2 regions of the Janthinobacterium kumbetense genome follow, and region 1 is predicted to be linked to the other one. Evidence: predicted binding sites of a transcription regulator. Region 1 holds the regulator's gene; the other holds the start of a gene.
What was found. Region 1 encodes FliA, which starts transcription of late flagellar genes. Its sites were predicted from a motif close to CTAAAGTTTNNNNNNNNNNNGCCGNTA; they were not measured.
Positions count from the first base shown of each region.

Region 2: NCG91_RS02250 (FlxA-like family protein) is a predicted target of FliA. The motif match lies at 2,509-2,535, and genes of this name have one in related genera.

Region 1 is NZ_JAMQGR010000006.1:283,000-295,219, reverse strand. Features, by position in the region: gene NCG91_RS18390 (hypothetical protein) at 1-457, opposite strand, end outside; gene NCG91_RS18385 (translation initiation factor Sui1) at 501-863, opposite strand; gene motD (flagellar motor protein MotD) at 928-1,710, opposite strand; gene NCG91_RS18375 (flagellar motor protein) at 1,716-2,462, opposite strand; gene NCG91_RS18370 (RNA polymerase sigma factor FliA) at 2,444-3,175, opposite strand; gene NCG91_RS18365 (MinD/ParA family ATP-binding protein) at 3,221-4,084, opposite strand; gene flhF (flagellar biosynthesis GTPase FlhF) at 4,077-5,405, opposite strand; gene flhA (flagellar biosynthesis protein FlhA) at 5,673-7,769, opposite strand; gene flhB (flagellar biosynthesis protein FlhB) at 7,766-8,959, opposite strand; gene NCG91_RS18345 (fumarylacetoacetate hydrolase family protein) at 9,223-10,221, opposite strand; gene NCG91_RS18340 (pseudouridine synthase) at 10,309-11,019, opposite strand; gene NCG91_RS18335 (hypothetical protein) at 11,276-11,653, shown strand; gene NCG91_RS18330 (S49 family peptidase) at 12,028-12,220, opposite strand, start outside.
Region 2 is NZ_JAMQGR010000001.1:516,764-528,983, forward strand. Features, by position in the region: gene NCG91_RS02230 (sulfite exporter TauE/SafE family protein) at 1-165, shown strand, start outside; gene NCG91_RS02235 (HAD family hydrolase) at 187-882, shown strand; gene NCG91_RS02240 (alpha/beta fold hydrolase) at 941-1,741, shown strand; gene dcd (dCTP deaminase) at 1,875-2,444, shown strand; gene NCG91_RS02250 (FlxA-like family protein) at 2,566-2,907, shown strand; gene NCG91_RS02255 (sensor histidine kinase) at 2,949-4,442, opposite strand; gene NCG91_RS02260 (response regulator transcription factor) at 4,445-5,134, opposite strand; gene NCG91_RS02265 (Spy/CpxP family protein refolding chaperone) at 5,328-5,801, shown strand; gene NCG91_RS02270 (hypothetical protein) at 5,817-6,458, shown strand; gene NCG91_RS02275 (hypothetical protein) at 6,462-6,626, shown strand; gene NCG91_RS02280 (dioxygenase family protein) at 6,584-7,450, shown strand; gene NCG91_RS02285 (DUF1501 domain-containing protein) at 7,447-8,892, opposite strand; gene NCG91_RS02290 (DUF1800 domain-containing protein) at 8,902-10,704, opposite strand; gene NCG91_RS02295 (hypothetical protein) at 11,117-11,680, shown strand; gene NCG91_RS02300 (hypothetical protein) at 11,768-12,220, shown strand, end outside.

The DNA of each region.
Region 1 (12,220 bases):
TCGCCAGGTAGCCGAGGCGCTCCTCGCGCTGGCGCTGCGTCAGGCCCGCGCACAGCTGCTGCTGGGCGGCTTTTTCCTGCGCCGTCATCTCGCGCCCCAGCTCGAATTCCAGCCCCGGCAAGCGCCTTTCTTTCTCAAATGAAATGCAGTCGTCGAGCAGATTGTAGGCCGCATACGCGTCTTCCGGCTTGCCGCTGGCCGCCAGGCGCGCGAGCTGCTGCGCCAGGGTGACGGGCATCGGCGCGGCATCGGCGACCGGGCTGGCATCGATATTCAGATACGATTCCAGGCTGCGTCCCGCCGGCGCGCCAGGGGCGGAGACGGCGGCAGCGTCCGGCGCGCCGCTCTCGGGTGCGGGCCAGTACGCGAGCGCCAGCGCTGCCGCGATGGCGGCGGCGATGGCCAGGCCGGTGAATTTGACGTTCATGGTGAGGAAGCGCGTGGATGGGAAACGCACGTTACCACAGGCGCGCGGCGGCGGGCCGCACGCCTCCGCACGCTCAGCCGCCGGCCTTTTTCGGCTGGTGGCCCAGCTTGACCAGCGCGGCCAGGATGGCGTCCACATGGTCGCCCTGCACTTCGATCACGCCATCCTTGACGGTGCCGCCCGAGCCGCACTGCGTGCGCAACTGCTTGCCCAGCAGGGCCAGCGCGACGGCGTCCAGCGGCAAGCCCTTGACCACGGTGACGCTCTTGCCGCCACGGCCCTTGGTCTGGCGCGAGACGCGCACCACGCCATCGCCCGCAGGCGCGGCCTTCGCTTGCGCCTTGCACGCGCACTGCGCCAGCGGCTGGCGGCAGGCGGGACACATGCGGCCCGTTTCAGTGGAATAGACGAGACCGCCCAGGGAGCTGCTTTTCATGAGGGAACGATAAAAGAGGAAGAAAGCGCGATTGTACCAAGCGGCAGCCCGCAGTTGACGAGCGTCAGTTGGCCGGCGCAGGCGCCACGGGCGCCGTCGGCACTTCCGTCACCGTTTCGGGGATGCCCGACAAAATCGTCACGGCGACCCGGCGGTTGCGCGCGCGCCCTTCCGGCGTGGCGTTCGGCGCCACGGGGATATTGTCGGCGTGGCCCACGGCCGTCAGGCGCGACGCCTTGACGCCGCTGGCGATGAACAGGCGCACCACGGCGCTGGCGCGCGCGGCCGACAACTCCCAGTTCGAGGCAAAGGTCGAATTGCTGATCGGCTGCACATCCGTATGCCCTTCCACCTGCACGTCGTGCGTGTCGTCCTTGAGCAGCACGGCCACGGCGCGCAAGGCCTGGTCCGATTCCGCCGTCAAGCCCGCCGCGCCCGGGTCGAACAGCACGCTGGCATTGATTTCCACGCTCACGCCGCGGCTCGTCTGCGTGACCCGCACCTTGCCTTCCTTGACCAGCGGCGCCAGGGTTGACGTCAGGTCCTGCGCCAGGCGCGTCATGTGTTCGCGCTCGCGGCGGATGGCTTCCGTGCGGCGTTTCAGGGCGGGGTTCGGCAACGGGATCGCCTGCGGCGCTTCCATGATGATGGGCGGCGCGCCCTTTTCCAGGCTGAAGGCCTGGCCGATGGCGTTCTGGAAGACGCGGTATTTGCCTTCGTTGACTTGCGAAATCGCATACATGACGACGAAGAAGGCGAACAGCAGGGTGATGAAGTCGGCGTACGAGATCAGCCAGCGGTCCTGGTTGTCCGGTTCCTCGTCATACTTCCTGCGCGCGCGCCGCATCATGGTCAATGCTCGTGCAAGAGGCTGGACACGCGCTCTTCGATGATGCGCGTGTGGTCGCCCGTGGCGATGTCGTACAGCACGGCGGCCGTGATTTCATATTGCACCACTCGGCGCGAAACGATGGCCTTGAGTTTATTGGCCACCGGCAGGAACAGCAGGTTGGCCAGGCCCACGCCGTAGATGGTGGAGACGAAGGCCACGGCGATGCCGCCGCCCAGCTTGCTGGGGTCGGTGAGGTTTTCCATCACGTGGATCAGGCCCAGCACGGCGCCCAGGATGCCGATTGTAGGCGAATAGCCGGCCGCCGATTCCCACACCTTGACGGCCTGGCGCTCGGCCATTTCATAGGCGGAGATTTCCACGTCGAGCAGCTGGCGCAGCTTGTCGGGCGCGATGCCGTCGACGATCATGCGCAAACCCTTGGCGTTGAAGCGGTCGGCCGTGTTTTCCATCAGGCGCTCGAGCGCCAGCGGGCCGTCGCGGCGCGCCGTCAGGCTCCATTGCCCGATGTCGCGCGCCAGCGCGGCGCGCGTATCGGATGGCGGCAGGAAGACCCAGCGCAGCATTTCCAGGCCGCGGACAAAAGTGCGCAGCCGCGTCTGCAGCAGCACGGCGCCGAAGGTGCCGACGATGACGATGGCAAAGGCGGCCGGCTGCAGCAGGGAGGCCATCTTGCCGCCTTCCAGTGCCTGGCCGACCAGCAGGCCGGCCAGCGCCAGCGCCAGCCCGATTACGCTGGACCAGTCCACGCCAGCTCCCTCAAGGTTGCGCGCAGGCGCGCGACGGCCTGGGTATGCAGCTGCGAGACGCGCGATTCGGATACGCCCATCACCGCGCCGATCTCCTTCAGGTTCAGCTCTTCTTCGTAATACAGGCCCATGAGTATTTTCTCGCGTGGCGGCAGCGCGTCGATGGCATCGATCACGGATTGCCGGAAATCGGTATCGAGCAGGGAACGCAAGGGGTCGCTGTCCTCGTCCACGCAGTGGCGGTCGAGGAAGCTGTCATTGCCGTCCGGGTCATGAAAGTCTTCGTAGTACACGAGCTGGTGGCCGCCGCCGTCGCCCAGCATTTCCTGGTAGTCGGCCAGCGACATTTTCAGCAGCTTCGCCACTTCCGACTCCGTCGGCGGATGGCCGAGGCGCTGCTGCAGGGTGCTCATCGCCTCTTCGATCTTGCGCATGTTCTGGCGCATGCTGCGCGGCAGCCAGTCGCTGGTGCGCAATTCGTCGAGCATGGCGCCGCGGATGCGCAGCACGGCATACGTCTCGAACTGCGCGCCATGCGTCTCTTCATAGCGCGTAATGGCATCGAGCAGGCCGATCATGCCGGCCTGGATCAGGTCATCGACCTCGACCGAAGGCGGCAATTTCGCCTTCATATGGTGCGCCAGACGCTTCACCAGCGGAATGTGCTCCGTCAGCAAATAGTCCTTGTTCGATTTCCCTTTGACCGTGTACATAGGCTGCTTATTGTTTTCTCATCTTATCTGGTGCTGCGGTTCGATTCAGGCGCTGAACTGGTGCGGGCTCCCCGTCTGGTACAAGGTGCCGCCAAGCACCGGCGCCGCCGAACGGGCCAGCCGCTCGGCCAGTCCGCGAAACGCCACCGACGCTCCCGCCAGCGGAAACGCGTCGACCACGCTGCGGCCCAGCCGCGCCGCGCGGTGCAGATACTCGTCGGCAGGCACGGAACCCATCGAAGTGAGCTTCACGGCCAGGTAGCGGCTTGCCGCCTGCGCCATATTATCGTATACCACTTTTGCTTCGGATTCGGAAGCGCCGGTGACGAGAATGCCGAACGGACGGCGTCCCAGTTCCTGGCTCAGGCGCTTGATCAGGCAGTACGCCGCCTTGATCGAGGTGGCGCTGGTCGAGACTTGCACGACGATATCCGACGATGCCATCAGCGGCACGGGGAAGCACGCGCCCTCGTCCGCCACGACGCCGTCAACCAGCACGATGCCGCTCTGGCGCGCCAGCACGTCGAACGTCTTGCCCAGGCGGCGCAGTTCATCCTCGCCCGCATAATCCATGCTGTCCATCAAATGGTTGCGCGCGCCCAGGCTGGCCACGCCGAAACCTTGCGGCACCTGGTGGATGACCTGGTTCAAGCCGCACTGCTGGCGCGCCACGTCGCGCAGGCTGGCGCCGTGCGCCAGTCCCAGACGCGATGCCACGCCATCGCTGCCGCCGCTGGCGTCGAGCAGCAGCACGTCATTGCCGCCGTAGACGAGCGACGCGCCCAGGTTGACCAGCATGGCGCCCTTGTCGTCCTGCGGCGTGGCCGAGAGGAACGTCATGACGCGCGGCTGCGGGCCGGCCAGCATGCGGCGCAAGCCTTCGGCCTGGTCGAAATCGAAATTAGCCAAGGTGCACCCCGCGCGCTTCATTGTTGCGGGCGGCCGCCTGCGCCATCAGCAGCGGCAGTTCGGCGTCGGAAAACTGCGTCGCCGCCGCATCGCGCTTGAGCTTGAAGGCACGGTCGATCAGGTAGCCGCGGTCGGCCAGGTACAGGTCTTCCGGCACGCGCTGGCCGTTCGACACATAAAACAGGTTCAGCTTCTGGCGGATCACCACGTCGAGCACATTGCCGATCGAGGCCGCTTCATCGAGCTTGGTCATGATGCAGCCGGCCAGGCCGCTGCCCTGATACGCGCGCACCACTTCATTCAACGTTTCCTGCGTGGCCGTGGAGTTCAGGCACAGCAGGCGCTTCACGTCGGCGCCGGCGCCCGACAGCATGGCCACCTGTTCCGTCACCATCTGGTCGCGCTGACTCACGCCCACCGTATCGATCAGCACCGTGTGCTTGTTCTTCAATTCTTTCAGGGCGATGCGCAAGTCCGCCTCGTCCTTCACCGAATGCACCATCACGCCGAGGATCTTGCCGTAGATGCGCAACTGTTCATGCGCGCCGATACGGTAGGCATCCGTGGTGATCAGGGCCAGCTTTTCCGGGCCGTGGCGCATCACGCAGCGGGCCGCCAGCTTGGCCGTGCTGGTGGTCTTGCCGACGCCCGTCGGGCCCACCAGGGCAAACACGCCGCCCTGCTCCAGCATGGCGTCTTCATTGGCCACAGTATTCAGGTTACGGCTGAGGACCGTCTTGATCCAGCGCATGCTTTGCGCGCCATCGAGGCCGGCCGGCAGCTTGTCGATCAGGTAGCGCGCCAGGCTGGCCGAGAAGCCGGCCGCCAGCATTTCGCGCAGCACGACGGCTTTTTGCGGCTCGCGCTGCTGCGTCGAACCCCACGAGATTTCCGCCAGCTGGGTTTCCATCATGCCGCGCATGGCGCGGATTTCATTCATCATGCCGCTCATCTCGGCGGCGGCGTTTTCCTTGACGTGCGCCAGCGCGCTGGCCATCATCTGCTGCATGCGGGCCATGTCCACTGGCTCGGAGGCAGCCTGGCGCGGCGCGGCAGGACGTGGCGCGGCCGGGCGCTGGGCCGGGGCGGCCGGACGCTGCGGCGTGGCGAACTGGGTCTGCAACTGGGGACGGGGCTGGGCCATTTCGGAGGCGGCCGGCGGCGAGGCCAGCGAAGCGGCATCGTCATTGGCCAGCGCGAGGATTTCCACCACGCCATCGGCCTGGCGGTTCGACAGGATCACGGCATCGGGGCCCAGCGCTTCGCGCACCTTGCGCAGCGCATCGCGCGACGAGGCGCCCGTAAATTTCTTCACATTCATGACCGGCCTCCCAGGGCGGGGGTGGCGCAATATTGGCTGAACTGTGTGACCATCGTCGACTCCTGTTGCTTGAGTGCTGTCTTCCACATGGACACAGATCACCCGGACAGTTTCCATTATTAGCGATGCTTACAGGAAATGATCGAAGGAACAGGACGGGAAAGTACCCGTTATTCAGTTTGCCGAGAGGAAATTGATGTTTATTTGACCAAAGACAAGGGCTGGGGTCAGACCCGGCGGGTCTGACCCCGGTACTAATGCTGCCAACTATTGTGCCCCCACCAGCGCCGTGACGCGGATGGTCTTGGTTTCCGGCACTTCCGCATGCGACAGCACTTTGAGCTGCGGCAAGGCGCGGCGCAGGAAGCGCGACAACAAGGCGCGCAGCGGCGCCGGCACCAGCAGCACGGGCGTCAGGCCCAGCGCTTCCTGTTGCTGGGCAGCCAGGCCCGCCTGGTGCGCGATGGTGTCGGCCAGGCCCGGCTCGATGCCGGCGCCGTCGCCGCCATTGCCCATCGCCTGCATCAGCAGCCGCTCCAGGCGGCTGTCGAGGGTCATCACGGACAGTTCGGCCGAGCCGGGGAACAGTTGCTGCACGATGGCGCGGCCCAGGGCCACGCGCACCAGCGCCGTCAGGTCGTTCGGGTCTTGCGTGCTGACCGTATGCTCGGCCAGGGTTTCGATGATGGTGCGCATGTCGCGGATGTGCACGCCCTCGGCCAGCAGGTTCTGCAGCACTTTTTGCAAGGTCGACAGCGACAGCATCTTCGGCACCAGGTCTTCCACCAGGCGCGGCGACTCCTTGCCCAGGTGGTCGAGCAGCGATTGCACTTCCGCGCGGCCCAGCAGCTCGGAAGCGTGCGAGGTGATCAGGTGGTTCAGGTGCGTGGCCACCACCGTCCCCGCATCGACCACCGTATAGCCCATCGATTGCGCCTGGTCGCGCAGGCTGGCGTCGATCCAGGTGGCGGGCAAGCCGAAGGCGGGGTCGTTCGTGGCCAGGCCGGGCAAGGTGCCGCTGGCCATGCCGGGATTAATCGCCAGGAACTGGCCGTTGAACGCTTCGCCCACGCCCACTTCCACGCCCTTGAGGGTGATGCGGTAGGCGGACGGCTTCAATTCCAGGTTGTCGCGGATATGCACGGGCGGCGCCAGAAAACCCACTTCCTGGGCAAATTTCTTGCGGATGCCCTTGATGCGTTTGAGCAATTCGCCGCCCTGCGTCTTGTCGACCAGGGGAATCAAACGGTAGCCCACTTCCAGGCCCAGGGTATCGACGGGCATGATGTCTTGCCAGCTGGCTTCTTCCTGCTCGGGCGCCACGGTCGCTTGCGGCACTTCGGCCGGCTTTTCGGCCGCCGCTTTTTCCTGCGTGCGCTTCTTGCTGATCAGATAGGCGGAACCGGCCAGCAACGAGGCCAGCAGGATGAAGACCATGTTCGGCATGCCGGGAATCAAGCCCATGCCGCCGATGATGCCGGCGGTGATATATAACACTTGCGGTTTCGCAAACAATTGCCCCACCAGTTGGGTGCCGATGTCCTGTTCGCTGGCCACGCGCGAGACGACGATACCGGCCGCCGTGGAAATGATCAGCGAAGGAATCTGCGCCACCAGGCCGTCACCGATGGCCAGCAAGGTGTAGTTCTTGAGCGCATCGGCAAAGCCCATGTCGTGCTGCAGCAGGCCCACCAGCAAGCCGCCGACGATATTGATGACGGTGACCATGATGCCGGCGATGGCGTCGCCGCGCACGTATTTGCTGGCGCCGTCCATGGCGCCGTAGAATTCCGCTTCCTGCGCCACTTCCGTGCGGCGGCGGCGCGCTTCGTCTTCGCCGATCAGGCCCGCGTTCAGGTCGGCATCGATGGCCATCTGTTTACCAGGCATGGCGTCCAGCGCAAAGCGGGCGCCCACCTCGGCGATACGGCCCGCACCCTTGGTCACGACGGTAAAGTTGATGATCGTCAAAATGATAAACACGACGATACCGACCGTGTAGTTGCCGCCGATCAAGAAGTGACCGAACGCCTCAATCACTTTACCGGCCGCGTCGGCGCCCGTATGGCCTTCCGTCAGCACCACGCGCGTGGACGCCACGTTCAGCGACAGGCGCAGCATGGTCGACACGAGCAGGATGGTCGGGAACGCCATGAAGTCGAGCGGCTTGACCGTGTACAGCGCCGTCAGCAGCACGATGATGGACAGCGCGATATTAAAACTGAAGAAGATGTCGAGGATGAAGGCCGGCAGCGGCAGCACCATCATCGCCAGCAGCATGATGATGATGACAGGCGCGGCGATGCCCTTGCTGGCGTTGCCACCCATTCCGCTGAGCCAGGCTGGCATTCTCAGGCCGTTCATGGTGTACTTCCTTTATTCTTGTCTTCTGCGCCGGCTGCGGGCGGTGTCTGTGAGGCGGGATTCTGCGGGTCGAGCTCGGGCGGCACGTCGAGTTTCTTCGGCTTGTCGGGACGCTCGCCCTGGCCCTTGCCATAGCTGCGCAGCTGGAACACGTAGGCCAGCACTTCGGCCACGGCGCCATACAGCGCCTCGGGAATCTCGTCGCCGATGTCCGTGTGCTTGTACAGCGCGCGCGCCAGGGCCGGCGCTTCCAGGATGGCGACCTTGTGTTCGCCGGCCAGTTCGCGGATCTTCGCCGCCACCTCGTCGACGCCCTTGGCCACCACCTGCGGCGCGCCGCGCGAATTCTCGCCATACTTCAAGGCCACCGCGTAGTGGGTAGGGTTGGTCACCACCACGTCGGCCGTCGGCACGTCGGCCATCATGCGGCGGCGCGACATTTCATGCTGCATCTGGCGGATCTTCGCCTTGATCTGCGGATTGCCGTCCGATTCCTTCGACTCTTGCTTGACTTCCTGCAAGGACATTTTCATCTTGTTGGCGTAATGCCACATCTGGTACGGACCGTCGATGGCGGCGATCAGGCCCAGCGCGCCGACGATCAGCAGGAAAGCCGTGATCAGCAAACTGATCAGATGGGCCGAGCCGGCGCGCAGGGATTCCACCGACAAGCCCAGCACGGCATCTTTTTGATGCTGCATCACCATCCAGGCGACGACGCCCACGACGAGGGTCTTGGCGATGGCCTTGAGCAGTTCCACCAGCGCATTCTTCGAAAACATGTTGCCCAGGCCGCGAATCGGGTTGAGCTTGCCAAAATTGGGTGTAAACGCCTTGGAACTGAACAGCCAGCCGCCCACCAGCACGGGCGAAGCCAGGGCGACGAGCATGATGGCCAGCGCGTACGGCAGGCACGTCAGCAAGACCGAGCCCACGTCGTAGCCGATGCGCAACATCATCGCGTCGGGATTGAGTATCTGTTCCCGGTCCAGGGTCAGCCCGGACACCATGACGGCCGTCAACCGCCGCACGATGGCGTCGCCGGCAAACCACAGGCAGCAGCCGGACGCCATCAACACAGTGAACGTTGCCACTTCACGCGATCGCGGAACGTCGCCTTCCTCACGCGCCTGCTCGAGGCGCTTCGGTGACGCGGCTTCGGTCTTTTCTGCGTCGCTGTCTTCCGACATCAATCAACTCCGGTGAAGTCCTGCAGCCTGGCTAGGCGCAATACGGACTGGGCATGTGGCATTATCGGTTCAATTACCGCAACGCCATCAAGGGAAAAGGAGGGCGAATCCCCTGCTTTTCCTTTGCCTAAATGAAACAAGGCGCCGCAGGCGCCCACTTCAAAGGAGACCGAAAAATGGTCAGGACAAGGCGCAGCCCCGAAGACAGTACGAATAGTACGGCGAGGGGTTGCAACGCAGTCATGGCCATTTTCTCGGGGCTCCTAACGGTTTTTCCTCGCCTCGGCCTGTTTCACGGTCTGCTCGATGGCGCCAAACAGCGACTTGCCGTCATCGCCCAGCATTTCCAGCCGGACGACGTCGCCGAACAGCAAATACGGCGTGCTGGCGACGCCATCGGCGATCATCTCCTGGTTACGTCGCTCAAAAATACTGGAAAATCCCTTCTTGACTTCCTTGTTGGCGACCCCGCCCGCGCTGACCACGCTGCCGGCGCGCGCGTTGCGCGTCTGGCACAGGTGGGCGAGCAATTGCGGGTAATTGAACGCCATGTCAGCGCCCGCGTGGGGCTGGCCCGTCAACTTGCCGTTCAGGCTGCAGCGCAGCGCGTAATGCACCTTGCCGCCGCGCCAGGCGTCCCCCAGCTCGTCGGGCGTGATGGCGACAGGAGAGCACGCCATGGCCGGTTTCGCCTGCAGGAAACCATAGCCACTCGCCTGCTCGTCCGGCGCCAGGTTGCGCAGGGTGATGTCGTTGACCAGCATCAACAGCTTGATGTTCAGGTGCGCCTGGTCCGGCGTCGACCCCATGGCCACGTCGTCCGTGATGGCGGCGATGCCCGCTTCGTAGTCGATGCCCCACTGCTCGTGCGCCAGCACGATCTCGTCCTGGGCGCCCAGGAAATCGTCGCTGGCGCCCTGGTACAGGCGCGGCGCATCGCGCAGATTGGCGGGCGCCTCGCTGCCCGCCGCCTTGCAGGCCCGCTCGATCTGCTGCAGGTAGGCTGCGCCAGCCACGCGCAGGCTGCTGCGCGGCAAGGGCGCCATGCAGTTGGCGGGATCGAATTCGAAGGCGCGATGGCCGCGGCCGCTATTGATGGTCTGGTACAGCAAATCGAGCTGGGGCGCGATGAAACTCCAGTCGTCGAGCGCCTTTTGCAGGGTCGAGGCGATGCCATCGGCCAGATGGGCCGTTTTCAGGTCGCGCGAGACGACAGCCAGCTGGCCGTCGCGCGTGCCATCCTTCAGGGTAGCTAATTTCATGTGCGGGAAACTTCGTCAAATGCAGGCAATGGAGACTAAAGACGCCAAAAAGCCGGGATATCCCCGGCTTTGGCGGTCAGGAAGGGGCTAGGCCAGGAGCGCGATCTGCTCGGGCGTGAGGTAGCACCACTCGCCTTCGGCGATGCCCAGCGATTCCAGGGTCAGGCTGCCGATGGCGGAACGGTGCAGCGCGCTGCAATGGTTGCCGGCGGCGGCCAGCATGCGCTTGACCTGGTGGTACTTGCCTTGCTCGAGCACGATTTCCAGCTGGTGCTCGCCGCGCTTGACGCAGACGAGGGCCGCCAGCGGGGCCGGCTCGTCGTGCAATTGCACGCCGGCCAGCAGCAGGGCCACCAGCTCATCCGTCACGGGCTCTTGCGTGGTGGCCTGGTAAATCTTCGGAACGTGGCGCTTCGGCGACGATTGTGCATGGATAAACGGTCCATCGTCGGACATCAGCAGCATGCCGGTCGTATCGTGGTCGAGCCGGCCGACGGGCTGGACTTCGCGCCAGGTGAATTGTTCCGGCAGCAGGGTCAGCACGCCAGGATGATGGCTGGGCTTGCGCGAGCATTCGAAGTTGGCGGGCTTGTTCAGCGCCAGGTACAGGTGCGCGCGGTACACCCACTCTTCTTCGAACACGTGCAGCACCAGGCCTTCGGTCTCGACGGTGGTGCGGTAATTGGTCTGGGTGACGCCATCGATGACGACATCGCCATCCTCGATGAGGGAACGACAATATTTACGGGTGCCAAAACCCTGCGATTGCAGGATGCGGTCTAGGGATAATTTACTCATGGGCGTGACTTTACCAGAAGCGGCTGGCAGCGTGAAGCAGCGGTGCCTGGCGTCCGCGCGGCGGCCCAGGCGGCACGAAACCATGGTGCACGCAGAAATACCAAAAAGAACAAGGTGAGATTTGGCGAGAAATGGTTGATTCCTTTGAGAAATATCAAGCGCTCGGAATATCGCGTTGATAGACTGAAACTTCGTTAGGAATCCGCCTAACGAGGTTTAGGAATAATAACTAGGCAACGACTGACAAGGACATCGTATGGAGCATACCGATACCATCGCCTTACAAGGCAACATCGCCGACATGCGCCTGCGCATCGCCGCAGAACAGGCGGCCATGCACAAGGTCAGACTCGGCGTGGCGCGCTGGAGCACCGCCCCTGCGCCGCAGGATGCGGACGCGCCGCCATCGCCGGCAAGCCAGAAGCGCTGGCATGCCGAGGCGCAATGTCATTTCATGTGCTGGCTGGAACTGGGCGGTTTTGCGCACGCGGATGCGCAGGCCGACAACGTGACCGCGCCCGCCATGGCGGACATGCCGTCCGACATCGGCAGCAACGTTGACGCCGGTGCAACAGCAGCCAGGGAAACCAGCGCCGCTCCCCTGCCCGTGCACTGCAACGGCTGCGCCGTCTGAGCGCGGCCCATCCGACCAGCCATGCCACGCCCTCGCATGCCTGCCTTGCCAGCACGCCCAACCCCATCCAGCGATACCGGACCATCGAACATGAACGACGCACAAAAGGGAACGGCGGCATTGCGCCGCCGTTCCCAAGCCCCATCGGGACTTTAGTGAGGAATGTAAATTCACTCAAAACCACATCTGCGATGCGGCGAGTAGTTCCAAGACCTGCCAATCAAGTTAGTACTGACAACATAGTTGATATATCGCCCCTCCTTGAAAAGAACTACGCTTTCACTATAGCCCAAGCAGCCCTATTTTCAAGCCAATTTACCACCTTATTGAAAATCATTCTCGACTGGCTTGCCTGCCTGCCAAGAGTGATGTCCTCAGCGCAACGCCGGTTGCGACTGCTGCACGGCCGCCTTCATGGCGCCCGCCCCCATGGCGGCGCCAAACTTCTTCAGCACCCGTTCCGGCAAGCCTTCATGCTGCGTGTAGTCGACGATGTCTTCCGCCTTGACGACGTCGCGCGCCACGCTGTCGACCGTGCCGAAATCGTCGGCCAGGCCCATTTCCACG
Region 2 (12,220 bases), on a different contig from region 1:
GTGGTGTATGCCGTGGCTGCACCGATGGCTGTGTGCAACATCCTGGGCGCCCTGACGGGCACCTGGATCGCCGTGCGCCGCGGCGCCGCCTTCGTGCGCATTCTGTTCCTCGTGCTGCTGGTGTTGCTGATCGTTAAATTGTCCTACGACATTTTCTTCAAGTAAGTTTCTGAACGACAACAAGCCATGAAAACCATCCAGGGCGTGCTGTGGGACAACGATGGCGTGCTGGTCAACACCGAGCAGCTGTTTTACGAAAGCAACCGCGACTTGCTCTTGCCCTACGGCATAGACCTGACGCCGAAGCAATTCTTTGACTGGTTCCTGGACAATAACTACGGCGCCTGGCATGTGCTGCTGGGGCAGGGCCATGAGATCGAACTGGTCGAGCGCCTGCGGGCCGAGCGCACCGCGCTGTTCGCGCAACGCTTGCGCCAGGCGCGCCAGCTGGCCATGCCCGGCATCGGGCAAGTGCTGGCGGCGCTGCGCCCGCACGTGGCCATGGGCGTCGTCACCAGTGCCTACGAACAGCATTTCCGGATCAGCCATGCGGCCACGGGCTTGTTGCGCCACTTCGATTTCGTGCTGACGCGTGAAATGTATGGCGAAAGCAAGCCGGCGCCCGACGGCTACCAGCTGGGTTTGCAGCGCCTTGGCCTGGCCGCCGCCGACTGCGTGGCCGTGGAAGACTCGCCGCGCGGCTTGCGCGCCGCCAATGCGGCCGGACTGGAATGCATCGTCGTGCGCAATCCCATGAACCGTCACCATGCGTTCGACGACGCTTTTTGCGTCGTGGATTCCAACGCCGAGCTGGGCGAAGTGCTGGCGGCGTTCGTGCCCGGCATGGCCCATGCGCCCCGGCAATTAGAGTCCTTCCTCTGATACGTCTTGCCGGCATGCCATTACAATTGTTTATCGCATTCACCGGCACCGACCCACGATGACCCTCCCGCAACTGCACTTTGCCCATGCCAACAGTTATCCAGCCGGCACTTACCGCAAGCTGTTCGGCTTGCTGGGACAGCATTACACCGTGCAGGCGCTCGACATGCATGCGCACGATCCCGAATACCCCGTCAGCACGGGCTGGCCCGAGCTGGTGCGCGAGTATATCGACGACCTGGAGCGCCGCTACAGCGCGCCCGTGATCCTCGTCGGCCATTCGCTGGGCGGCATGCTCAGCGTTATGGTGGCCAAGCAGCGGCCCGACTTGGTGCGTTGCGTGGTCTTGCTCGATTCGCCCGTGGTGGCGGGCTGGCGCGCCTTGCTGGTGCGGCTGGCGCGCAACACGGCACTGGGCGAGCGTTACTCTCCCGCCCGTTTTTCCGCCCGGCGGCGCAAGCTGTGGCCCGATGCGCAAGCTGCGTATGCGCATTTTGCCGCCAAGGACATGTTCGCTATCTGGGCGCCGCAAGTCTTGCGCGATTACATCGACAGCGGCCTGGCGCCGCATCCGGAAGGGGTGCAGCTGCGCTTTACGCGCGAAGTGGAAACGCAGGTCTACCGCAGCTTGCCGCACCATATCGGCGGCCTCGTCAAGGATGGTTTTCCCGTGCCCATCGGTTTTATCGGTGGCACGGAATCGGTGGAATGCCGCCAGGCGGGCTTGACGGCCACGCGCAAGCTGGTCGGCAAATTTTTCCGCCAGGTGCCGGGCGGGCATCTGTTTCCCATGGAAAACCCGGAACTGACGGCGCAAGTGGTGCGCGAGATGATCACCTCGCTGTTGGCTAAACACTAGCCGACTGGCAAGGATTTTCAGCGGGCAAGGGCCAAAAGTGGCGGTTTTTCGCGTAAAATCCTGCCATCCGGGCCACGCCTGCAGCAGGCGTGCGGCCCCAGCCATTCCGATATTCTAGAAAGATACCCCTGCGATGACGATTAAAAGCGATAAATGGATACGCCGCATGGCGGAAACAACGGGCATGATCGAGCCGTTCGAACCGGGCCAGGTCAAGGAACGCGACGGCAACCGCATCGTTTCCTACGGCACCTCCAGCTATGGCTATGACATCCGTTGCGCCGACGAGTTCAAGTTGTTCACCAACATCAACACCACCATCGTCGATCCGAAGGATTTCGACGCGAACAACTTCGTCGACGTGTCCGGCAAGGGTTATTGCATCATCCCGCCGAACTCGTTCGCGCTGGCCCGTACCGTCGAGTATTTCCGCATTCCCCGCAATGTGCTGACGATATGCCTGGGCAAGAGCACGTATGCGCGCTGCGGCATCATCGTCAACGTCACCCCGTTCGAACCGGAATGGGAAGGCTATGTGACCCTGGAGTTTTCCAACACGACACCGTTGCCGGCGAAAATCTACGCCAACGAAGGCGTGGCGCAAGTGCTGTTCTTCGAGTCAGATGAAGTGTGCGAAACGTCGTACAAGGACCGCGGCGGCAAATACCAGGGCCAGGTCGGCGTAACGCTACCCAAGACCTGATTGCGGTGAAGGGAGGGGCGCCAGCCGTCTTTCCCTGTCTTTACCTGCCTTTACACCTGCGGCACTACATCCGCGCCCATGCTTGCCGTTAACCTTGGTATCGAAACACTGAGGAGGCATCATGGTAGCGGCAATCGGTTCAGGCAGCGCGGTCAGCGCGGCCGGTAGCGCCAGTTCGGGCAGCAGTTCGCAGATCGCGGCGCTGCAAAAGCAGATCACGGCGGCGCAAAAGCAGTTGACGGAGTCGCAGAAGGGCGAGCAGACGGAGGCGTCGCAAAAGCTGCAGCAGCAGCTGGCGCAGCAAATCCAGGCCTTGCAGGCGCAAATTGCCCAGTTGCAAGCTGCCGCCGCGCAGAAGGCGGCGCAGCAAGATGCTCAGCCGGTCAGCAGCGCCGATACGGCGACGAGCCCGGCCAAATCGACCTCGTCCACCCTGGGCAGCATCATCGATACGCAAGCGTAACAGCAACTCCGCGCGTAAAAGACGCCAGGCTCGCCGACAGGTCAGCCTGGCGTTTTGACGGGCAACAACATTTCCACGCACAGTCCGCCACCGCTGCGCAAGCTGGCCCCGATGTGGCCGCCATGGGCGTTGATGACGTGCTGGGTGATGGCCAGGCCCAGGCCATGGCCGTCTGTGCTGTGCTGGGTATTGGCGGCGCGGAAGAACGGTTCAAAAATGCGGGCCAGGTCGGCGCTGGCCACGCCGGGTCCCCGGTCCAGCACGGCGATGCGCAAGCAATCATGCTGGCGTGACAGCTCGACATCCACCGTGCCGCCATCGGGGCTGTGCTTGACGGCATTGCGCACCACGTTTTCCACGGCGCGCGCCAGCAGTTCGGGCTGGCCCGTGACGCTGGCGTCGGCCATGGCCGCGTCGACCGCCAGGTCGATGCCCATCAGGCGCGCCCTGGCTTCATAGCGGGCGTCGTCCACGATGTCGTGCACGAGGTCGGCGATGCCGACGTCTTCGCTGTGCGCGTGCCCGGCGCCCGCTTGCACGGCGCCCGCTTCCAGCCGCGACAGGGTCAGCAGTTCACCGATCAGTTTATCCATGCGCTCGCTTTCGCGTTCGATGCGCTGCATCGAGGCGGCCATCTTTTCCGGCTGCTGGTGCGCCAGGCCGATGGCGGCCTGCAAGCGCGCCAGCGGCGAGCGCAGCTCATGCGAGACATCATGCAGCAAGCGCCTCTGGCTGTCCATGAGGCTGCGCAAACGGCCCGTCATGCGGTCGAAATCGCGTCCCAGGTCCGTCAATTCATCGCCGCGCTTGCCGCTGGCGTGGAAGCGCGGCGCCAGGTTACCGTGCGAGGCGGCCTCGAACGCCTGGCGCAGGTCGCGGATGGGGCGCGCAAAATACCAGGCCAGCAAAAAGGCGAACAGCAGGCTGGCGGCGATGGCGGCGGCCAAGGGAATGAAGGTGCGGTAGGGGCTGTCCATGCGCGGGCCGGGCGGCATGCCGCGGCCGAATTCGCCGCGTGGCGGCGGGGCGCCCGCTTCGCTGGGGCGTGGACCGGGTCCCATGGCGCGCGGGCCGCTCAGGGTGACGGCGTTGAGCGTGTCGCGCGCGGCGCCCGCCTCGGCATTGCGGAAGCGTTCGGACGAGGGCAGGAACAGCAGGTAGCGCTTGCCGTCGCTGCCGGCCACGTCGCGCACGACCGGATGAGCCTGGCTTTGTTGCAGCATGGCGCGCGCCTTGGCCAGCATGGCGGGATGCACGGCGCGGCCCATCAATTCTTGCCCTTTGGCATCGACAGCAAACACGCGCATGCGTTCGAGCTTGCCCAGGAATTGCCGCAATGCCTGGCTGCCGCCCGCTTCCACGGTGGCGCTGGCGGCCTCGATGATCATTTGCGCGGGCGGACTGGTGTCGATGTCGAGGGCCCGTTCCTGCTGCGCGGCCCGGTTTTTCAGCCAGAAGGTGCCGCCGATGCCGATGGTGGCCGTCACTTGCGCCAGCATGATGCACAGAAAAAACTTCCAGAACAGACGGCCCACGCTTACTCCTTGATCAGCTGGTAGCCGAGACGGTACACGGTTTGCAGGCAGGAACGGCCATCGGCCAGGCTGCCCAGCTTGCGGCGCAGGCTGCTCAAATGCACGTCGATATTGCGGTCGAAGCGGGCCATGGGCCGGCCCAGGCCCAGTTCGGACAGCTGATTCTTGCTCACGGGCTTGCCCGCATGGCGCACCAGCACTTCCAGCAGGTTGAATTCCGTGCTCGTCAGCTCCAGGTGCGCGCCGGCCCAGGCAACGCGGCGCTGTTCCGGCCACATCGTCAACTGGCCCACGGTCAGCGGCGCCAGGCCCGACGTGTCCTGCGGCGCCGCTTGCGCACGGCGCAGGATGGCGCGGATGCGCGCCGTCAACTCGCGCGGCGTGCACGGTTTTGTCACGTAATCGTCGGCGCCCAGCTCCAGGCCTACGATGCGGTCCGTATCGTCGCCGCGCGCCGTCAGCATCAGGATGGGCAGGTTGCTGCCGGCGCGGATGCGGCGCAGGGTTTCCAGGCCATTCATGCGCGGCATCATGACGTCGAGGATGGCGATGGCGTACAGGCCCGTCAGCGCCTCGGCCGCGCCGCTTTCGCCGTCATGCACGGCGCGGGCGTCAAAACCTTCCTGCGTCAGGTATTCCTGGAACATGCCGACCAGTTCCACGTCGTCATCGATTAACAAAACCTTGCTCATGCCTGTGCTTTTTTCGGGTGAATATCGCCCGATGATAGCAGTCAAAGGGGGCCGTTCAGGGCGGTTTTACCCGCTTTTACATACGTCCGCTTACATTTGCGCACCTTCCTTTACACGCTTTTACGCCGCCCTAACGTTGCTTTACATGCCAGACGCCCACAATCAGGGCTGATCGCCACGAAAGGAAAGCCCGATGAAATACCTGAGTATTGCCGTATCCCTGTTGCTGCTGTCCGCCTGCAGCATGCCGCTGCTGGCGCTGGCCCAGCAAGAAGCTGCACCCATGGAAGGGCCGCCGCCCGGCCTGCTTCACGGACCCGGCGGACCCGGTGCGCCGGGCTTGCCGCCATTCCTGCGCGGCATCGACTTGAGCGAAGCGCAGCAGGACAAGATTTTCGCCGCCACCTATGCCCAGGCGCCCTTGCTGCGGGAACAGGAAAAGATCGCCTTCAAGGCCCATGCGCAACTGCGCGCGCTGGCCGCGTCCAGCGCCTACGACGATGCGAAGGCCAGCGCGCTGGCCAGCACGGCGGCGCAAGCCATGGCGCAGATCAGCTTGCAGCAGGCGCGGCTGGAACAGCAATTGCTGGCCGTGCTGACGCCGGAGCAGCGCAAGCAGGCGCAGCAGCGGGGCGACAGCCGCCCCGGCCCGCGCCGCCCCCAATAAGCACAGGAGAGTGAGATGAGCATCAGTGCCTTGAGTTCGACCAGCGCCGCCAGTCAGCTGAGCGCGTTCAGCCGCCTGGGCGGCGGCAGCAATACCGGCAGTACCAGTGGCGCGGGCGGCACGCGGCCGTCAAAACCCGACGATGGCGCATTTCTCGACGCTATTTCCAGCGCCTTGTCATCGATCGGCGTGTCGGTCGATGCCAGCGATGGCGAAAGCGCGACGGACGGCACCAGCGCCGCCGGCAGCGGCGACGCGGGCCAGGCGCTGGGCGCCTTCCTGCACCAGCTGATGGGCAGCCTGCATGCGCAGAGCGGTGGCGGTGCCGGCGGGCAAGAAGAGGGGGCAGAGCCGCCTTCGGGGCCGCCACCCGGCGGTGGCGCGCGCGGCGGTCCCGGCAATATCGAGTCGGATTTGCAAAGCCTGCTGCAAAAACTCTCGTCGTCAGGCAGCGACAGCGCGCAGAGCGCGGACAGCAGCGTGACGGACTTGCAGTCCAGCTTTGCCAGCCTGCTCAGCGCGCTGGGCGGCGATGAGGGCGGCACGAGCAGCAGCAAACTGAGCAGTTTCCTGCAGGCACTGTCGGGCAGCCTGGGCGCGGCGAGTGCGGGCGGCAGCCTGTCCGCCAGCGGCAACCTGGTCGATACAACGGCTTGAGCCATGGAACGCAAGCTCGCCATTGCCGCCAGGAAGGCGCTCGCGCAACGGGCCACGCAGGCGCTGTTCCTGTGCGCCAGCCTGAGTCCTGCCCTGGCGAGCTTGCCCTACTTGATGGAATACATATGGACTTACATGATCACGGTCTGGCATCCGACCTCGAAATGATGCGGCAACAGGCGGCCGAACGGCGGCAAGTCCTGCGCTGGCTGCTGGCCGGCGCCGCCACCTTGCCGTTGATGAGCTGCGGCGGCGGGTCGGACGCCAGCAGCACGGCCGCGAGCGGAGGCGGCGTCACAGGCACGTCCGGCAGCGCCGGCAGCGTCACGATACCGACCGCGGGCGCCTGCACGGTAATTCCCGAGGAAACGGGCGGGCCGTATCCGGCCGATGGCACGAACACGAATGGCGGCAGCATCATCAACGTGCTGAACCAGTCGGGCGTCGTGCGCAGCGATATCCGCGCCAGTTTCAACGGCGCCACGGGCGTGGCGGCAGGCGTGCCCTTGACCATCAATTTGCAGTTGCTCAACGCCAGCGGCGGCTGCGCCAGCCTGGCCGGCTACGCCGTGTATTTATGGCATTGCGACCGCGACGGCCTGTATTCGCTGTATTCGAGCGGCGTGACGGCGCAAAATTACCTGCGCGGCGTGCAGGAAACGGACAGCGCCGGCAAGCTGGCGTTTACGACCATCTTTCCCGGCTGCTACGCCGGACGCATGCCGCACGTGCATTTCGAGGTGTATCCCAGCCTGGCCAAGGCGGCCAGCGCCGCGAACCGCATCAAGACGTCGCAGTTTACCTTCCCGATGGCAACGCTGAACGAGGCTTACACGGGCAGCGGCTACACGGCCAGCGTGCGCAACCTGGCGCAGATCAGCTATGCCACCGACAATGTCTTTGCCGACGGCACCAGCCTGCAGATGGCGACGGTGACGGGCAATGCCACCGATGGTTATGTGGTCACCCTGACGGTGGCCGTGAACGGTTAAGTTGCCGTCATGAAACCCAGGTCGCGCCGGCTGAAGTTGCCGATGTTCGGGAACACGTCGGCCAGCTGGCCGTCTGCCACGCCGAACCATTTGGCCAGGGTGGCGCCATACTGGTCGACGGAGGTGGTCGGCAGCAGGGAGCCGGAACCCACGTCCAGCTCATGGCCCAGGCCCGTGGCGGGGAAGGTGCCGTAGATGTCACGGCCCTTCACGGCGCCGCCCACGACAAAGTGGTGCGCGCCCCAGCCGTGATCCGTGCCGTCGCCGTTGCTGCTGAAGGTGCGGCCGAAGTCCGACGCCGTAAACGTCGTCACCTGGCGCCGCACGTCGGCGCCCTGCAGGGTCGCCAGGGTCGCGTCGAAATACGCGAGCGCGTGCGCCAGGCGCGCCATCAGGTCGCCATGCAATTCCTTTTGGCGGTCATGCGTGTCGAAGCTGCCCAGGGTCACATAAAACACTTGCCGTTTCGCCCCCAGGGGACCGCGCCCGCCGATGATGCGCGCCACCGTCTGCAATTGCACGGCCAGCTGGTTGACGCTGGACGCGCCCGTGTTCGGGTTGATGTAGGGCGGCGGATTGGGCACGCCGCCCGCGCCGGCCGCCAGCATGGCGCCGCTCAGCACGCTCTGGCTGGAAATGGCGCGCTGTACCGTCGCCACGTGTTCCTGCTCCATCATGTCGTCGCCCGCCGTGCTGATGATGTCGCGCAAGGCGGTCTCGCCCTCGGTGGTGCCGAACAGGTAGCCGCCGCCGATATTGCGGATCGGCACGGCGCCTGCCTGGCCCACCTGGAACTGGCGCACCTGGCGCCCGCTGAGGAACAGCGCGTTTGACGCGGCCGAGATGGCCGTAAACGTCGCATTCGCGTTGCCCGTGCCGAGCAGGTCGCCCAGGCGTCCGCCCCAGCCGATGCTGGCGCCTTCCGGCAAGCCCGATTGCCAGGTCGATTGCTGGTCGTTATGCGAAAACAGTTTCGGCGGCAGCGCCACATTGCCCACCTTGTATTGCGCCAGGGTCAGGGGCTGGATCAGGGTGCCCACATTGGCAACGATGGCGGCGCGGCCGCCGTCGAACAGGTCTTTCACGGGGGCGAGGGCGGGATGCAGGGCAAAGCTGCGGCCCGTTTGCGCCGTGGCGGGCGTGATCGGCAGCACGCCGCCCGTTTCGCCGACGCCGGGCAGGTGGATCGAATCGTTGCTGCCCGTGTTGCGCAGGCGCAGGTATTCGCTCCACGATGGCGTGTCCGTGGCCAGCACCGTGTTGAAGGAATCATTGCCGCCGGTCATGAACAGGCAGACGAGGGCCTTGTAGTCGTCGGCGGACTGGGCTGCGGCCTGGCCCATGGCGGCCAGGTTGAGGGCGAATGGCGTGGCCGCGGTGCCGGCCAGGCCCAGCATGGAGCCGAGGAAGCGGCGGCGCGAGAAATGAGAGGTGATGGTCATGCTGCTTCCTTATTTTTGAACCAGGTATTCAGGCGAGGCCATGGCCAGGAAAATGGCCAGGTGCACGCGGTAGGTTTTTGCCGTCGTCACTTGCGCGGCATTGCTGCCGCTGGCAGGGGGAATCGCGATGCTCGTGACGGCCGCCAGGATCTTGCCGCGCAGCCGGGACGACATATTGCCGGACATTAACAGCAAGTTGACCCGGTCCAGCAAGGCGGCGGGCTGGTCGGCCAGGGCCACTTCGGCCGAATAATCGGCTTGCACGGCGCTGTTTTCCGCCACGCCGCCGCGGATGGCGTCCTGCATGAAGTTCAGGTAACCGGTGACGGATGGCTCCGACGTGATCTGCATTTCCGGCGCCACCAGGCCCGCCGTCGCCAGCGCCGAATTGGGCGGCACGTACGAGGGACGGAAGTAGTTGAAGACGGATGGCGCGTTCATGGGATTCTGCCCCAGTCCCGACAGCGGATCGCTCAGGTAATAGATGCGGTACTGCAAGGCCGCATCTTTGGCGTGAAAGGCGCGCATCCAGTTGCCCAGACGCACAAGCGGTTCGCGCAATTTGCCCGTGCGCAGGCTGCTGCCGGCTGGCGCCAGCGCGTCGGGGTCGAGCAGCACGGCGCGGATCACGGCCTGCATGTCGCCGCGCACGCCTGAACCATTGTTGGCGAAGGCGGCCGCAACCCTGCCCACATAGGCCGGGCTGGGGTTGCTGGTCACCAGGCGCTGGATCAGCTGGCGGCCGAAGAAGGGCCCGGCATTCGGATGGTTGAACAGGGTGTCGAGGGCCAGCGCCATGTCCGCTTCGCCGCCGGCGGCGCCCGCCGCGCTCACGCCCAGGAAGCGCTTTTCGCTGGTGGAGTGGTACGCCGCATAGTTCTGCATCGGTTTCCAGTCGCGGTCCGGATCGGCCACGCTGCCAAAGAAACGGTTCGCACCCTGGTCAGGGCCGGCCCAGCTCCAGCCTGTAAACACTTTCGCCAGGCCGCCCACATCGTCGCGCGTGTAGGTGTCGATGGGCTTGCCGCCGGACAATTTCAATGAACCATCCGCATTCAGCTGGTACAGGCCGATGGTAAACAGCTGCATCACTTCGCGCGCGAAATTCTCGTCGGGCGTACGCGTGGCCGATTCCTTCTGGTTGCGCAGGTGCGACAGGTACAGCCCCATCATCGGATGGGTGGCCACGCCCTGCAGCAGGGTGCGGAAGTTGCCGAACGCATGTTGCCCCAGCATGTCGTAATAGCTGGCGACGCCCCGCGTTTGCGTCCATACGCTCTCGTTTTGCGTGGACACGACGAAGATTTCCGACAGGGCAAAGGCCACGCGCTGGCGCAACTGGTCGTCGCCGCGCACGGCTTGCTGCCAGAACGACTCGTAAAAGTCGTTCGGCACGGCCTTGGTGGCCGCCGCGCCCGCAACGGGATACTTGGCGTCGATATATTTGCGATGCAAGGTTTGCGGCTTGGAAAACTGCGCGCGGAACCAGGCGTCGCTGTCGCTGGCGGCGAGGGCGTCGATGGCCGCCATGTCCGGCCCGAACGTGGCGCGGCCCAGGAAGCGCGACGCTTCCGCACGCGTGAAGGTGGCGGTCTGGTTGGCCGGGGGCGTGGTCAGGGGCGGCGGCGGGATGGTGTCGCCCGGCTTGGTGCCGGGGGTGGCCGGATCGCCGGGGGCGGTGGTCGCGGGCGGCACGACCGATATGTCCGGGTTCTGGGTGGCGCCGGTCTTGCTGTCGCCGCCACCGCCGCAGGCGGCAAGCAGGCTGAGTAATGTGATGGCCAATAAACGGCGCAAGGTAGGGTCTATCATTTAGTTTCTTTCAGGCAATCAAATTCTGGCCCATTAATTGTAGGGCTTGCCTACCAAAATCCTGTTTCCAATTAACTATTTACGTGTTGGCCACGTTTATTTTTATCGTCCGTTGGCATGGTATTGGTGGTGTTTTTGGTGGGGTAGCGCGAAGTTTGCTTTTTAAAAATGAAAAATATTTTTTGCCGATAGCGAGCACTGTGGCGGATAGGCGACGTAATCATTCCTGCCAATTAAGCTTGTTTGAAAGCTCATCTTGACAACGAAACCCGCTTCGCCGGAAACCATGGTTTTTACGCTATCGGCGAAACGCCGTTCGCTGTCCTGTCCCATTCTTCCCCTGCGCCGGACTGGCATGGCCCTTGCGTCAGTGAGGCATGGGCCACCCGCCCGCCTTCCACCGGAGCCTGTCATGACCAGCCGCCTGCTCGCCTATCGTCCCGAAATGGAATTGCCTGACGCGCCGGGCATGCTGCCGCTCCAGGAAGATGCGCTGGCGCTGGCGGCGCAGTTGCTGGAATTGCAAGGGCCGGCCCAATTCGATGCTTTCCTGGCGCACCAGCTGGGCGCCACCGCGGCGGGCCAGCAAGTGCGCGGCACGCCGCTGGAAGGGCCGCTGCGCCAGTTGCTGGGCAAGGTGGTGGCGCCCTTGCTGCCCCTGCATGGTGGCTCGCCGCAGGCGCTCAAGCGGCGCGCTGCGGCCATCTTCGGCATGGAACTGGAAGGATTGAGCCCGGAAGACAAGGAATTCGAACTGGCGCGCCAGGTCGTGCACCTGATCGATGCCGTCAACACGGCGCTGGCGCAGGACGGCGTCCTGGGCGCGCGCGACCCCAGGGCGCGGGTGGACACCGCCTTGCTGCAAGTGGCACGCCGCGTGGCGCCAGGCTTGCTCAGGCAGGCGGCGCAAATGCCGGGACGGGACGGTGGCCACTGGCGCCGCGAGGGCGGGCACATCGTCGTGCTCGATTGTTAGCCGGACGGCTGCTGCGTCCGGCACTGTTGTGTCAGCTGAGGTGTCAACTGAAGTGTCAACCGAGGTGCTAACTTTGAGGAGCTCATCATGCATGACTTGGATCGTACGACCCTGGAATATGGACAGGAAATGTCCGGCTTTGAAGCGGAACAGTTCGAGTTTGGCCAGGGCGAGTGGAGCGGCGAGGGCGGCGCGAACGCCATGTTTTCCGAGGCCGAGGAGATGGAACTGGCGAATGAACTGTTGTCGGTCAGCAATGAAGCCGAACTGGAACAGTTTCTCGGCAATTTCCTGCGCAAGGCCGCCTCCGTGGCGGGCGGCATCATCAAGTCGCCCGTGGGACAAGCCATCGGCGGCGTGCTCAAGGGCGTGGCGAAGAAGGCCATTCCCCTGGCGGGCGGCGCCATCGGCGGCTATTTCGGCGGCCCGCTGGGCGCCAAGATCGGCAGCGGCCTGGCCTCGGCCGCCGGCAGCGCCCTGGGGCTGGAAGCGGAAGCGTCGTCGAACGAAGACCGAGAATTCGAGGGCGCCAAGCAGTTC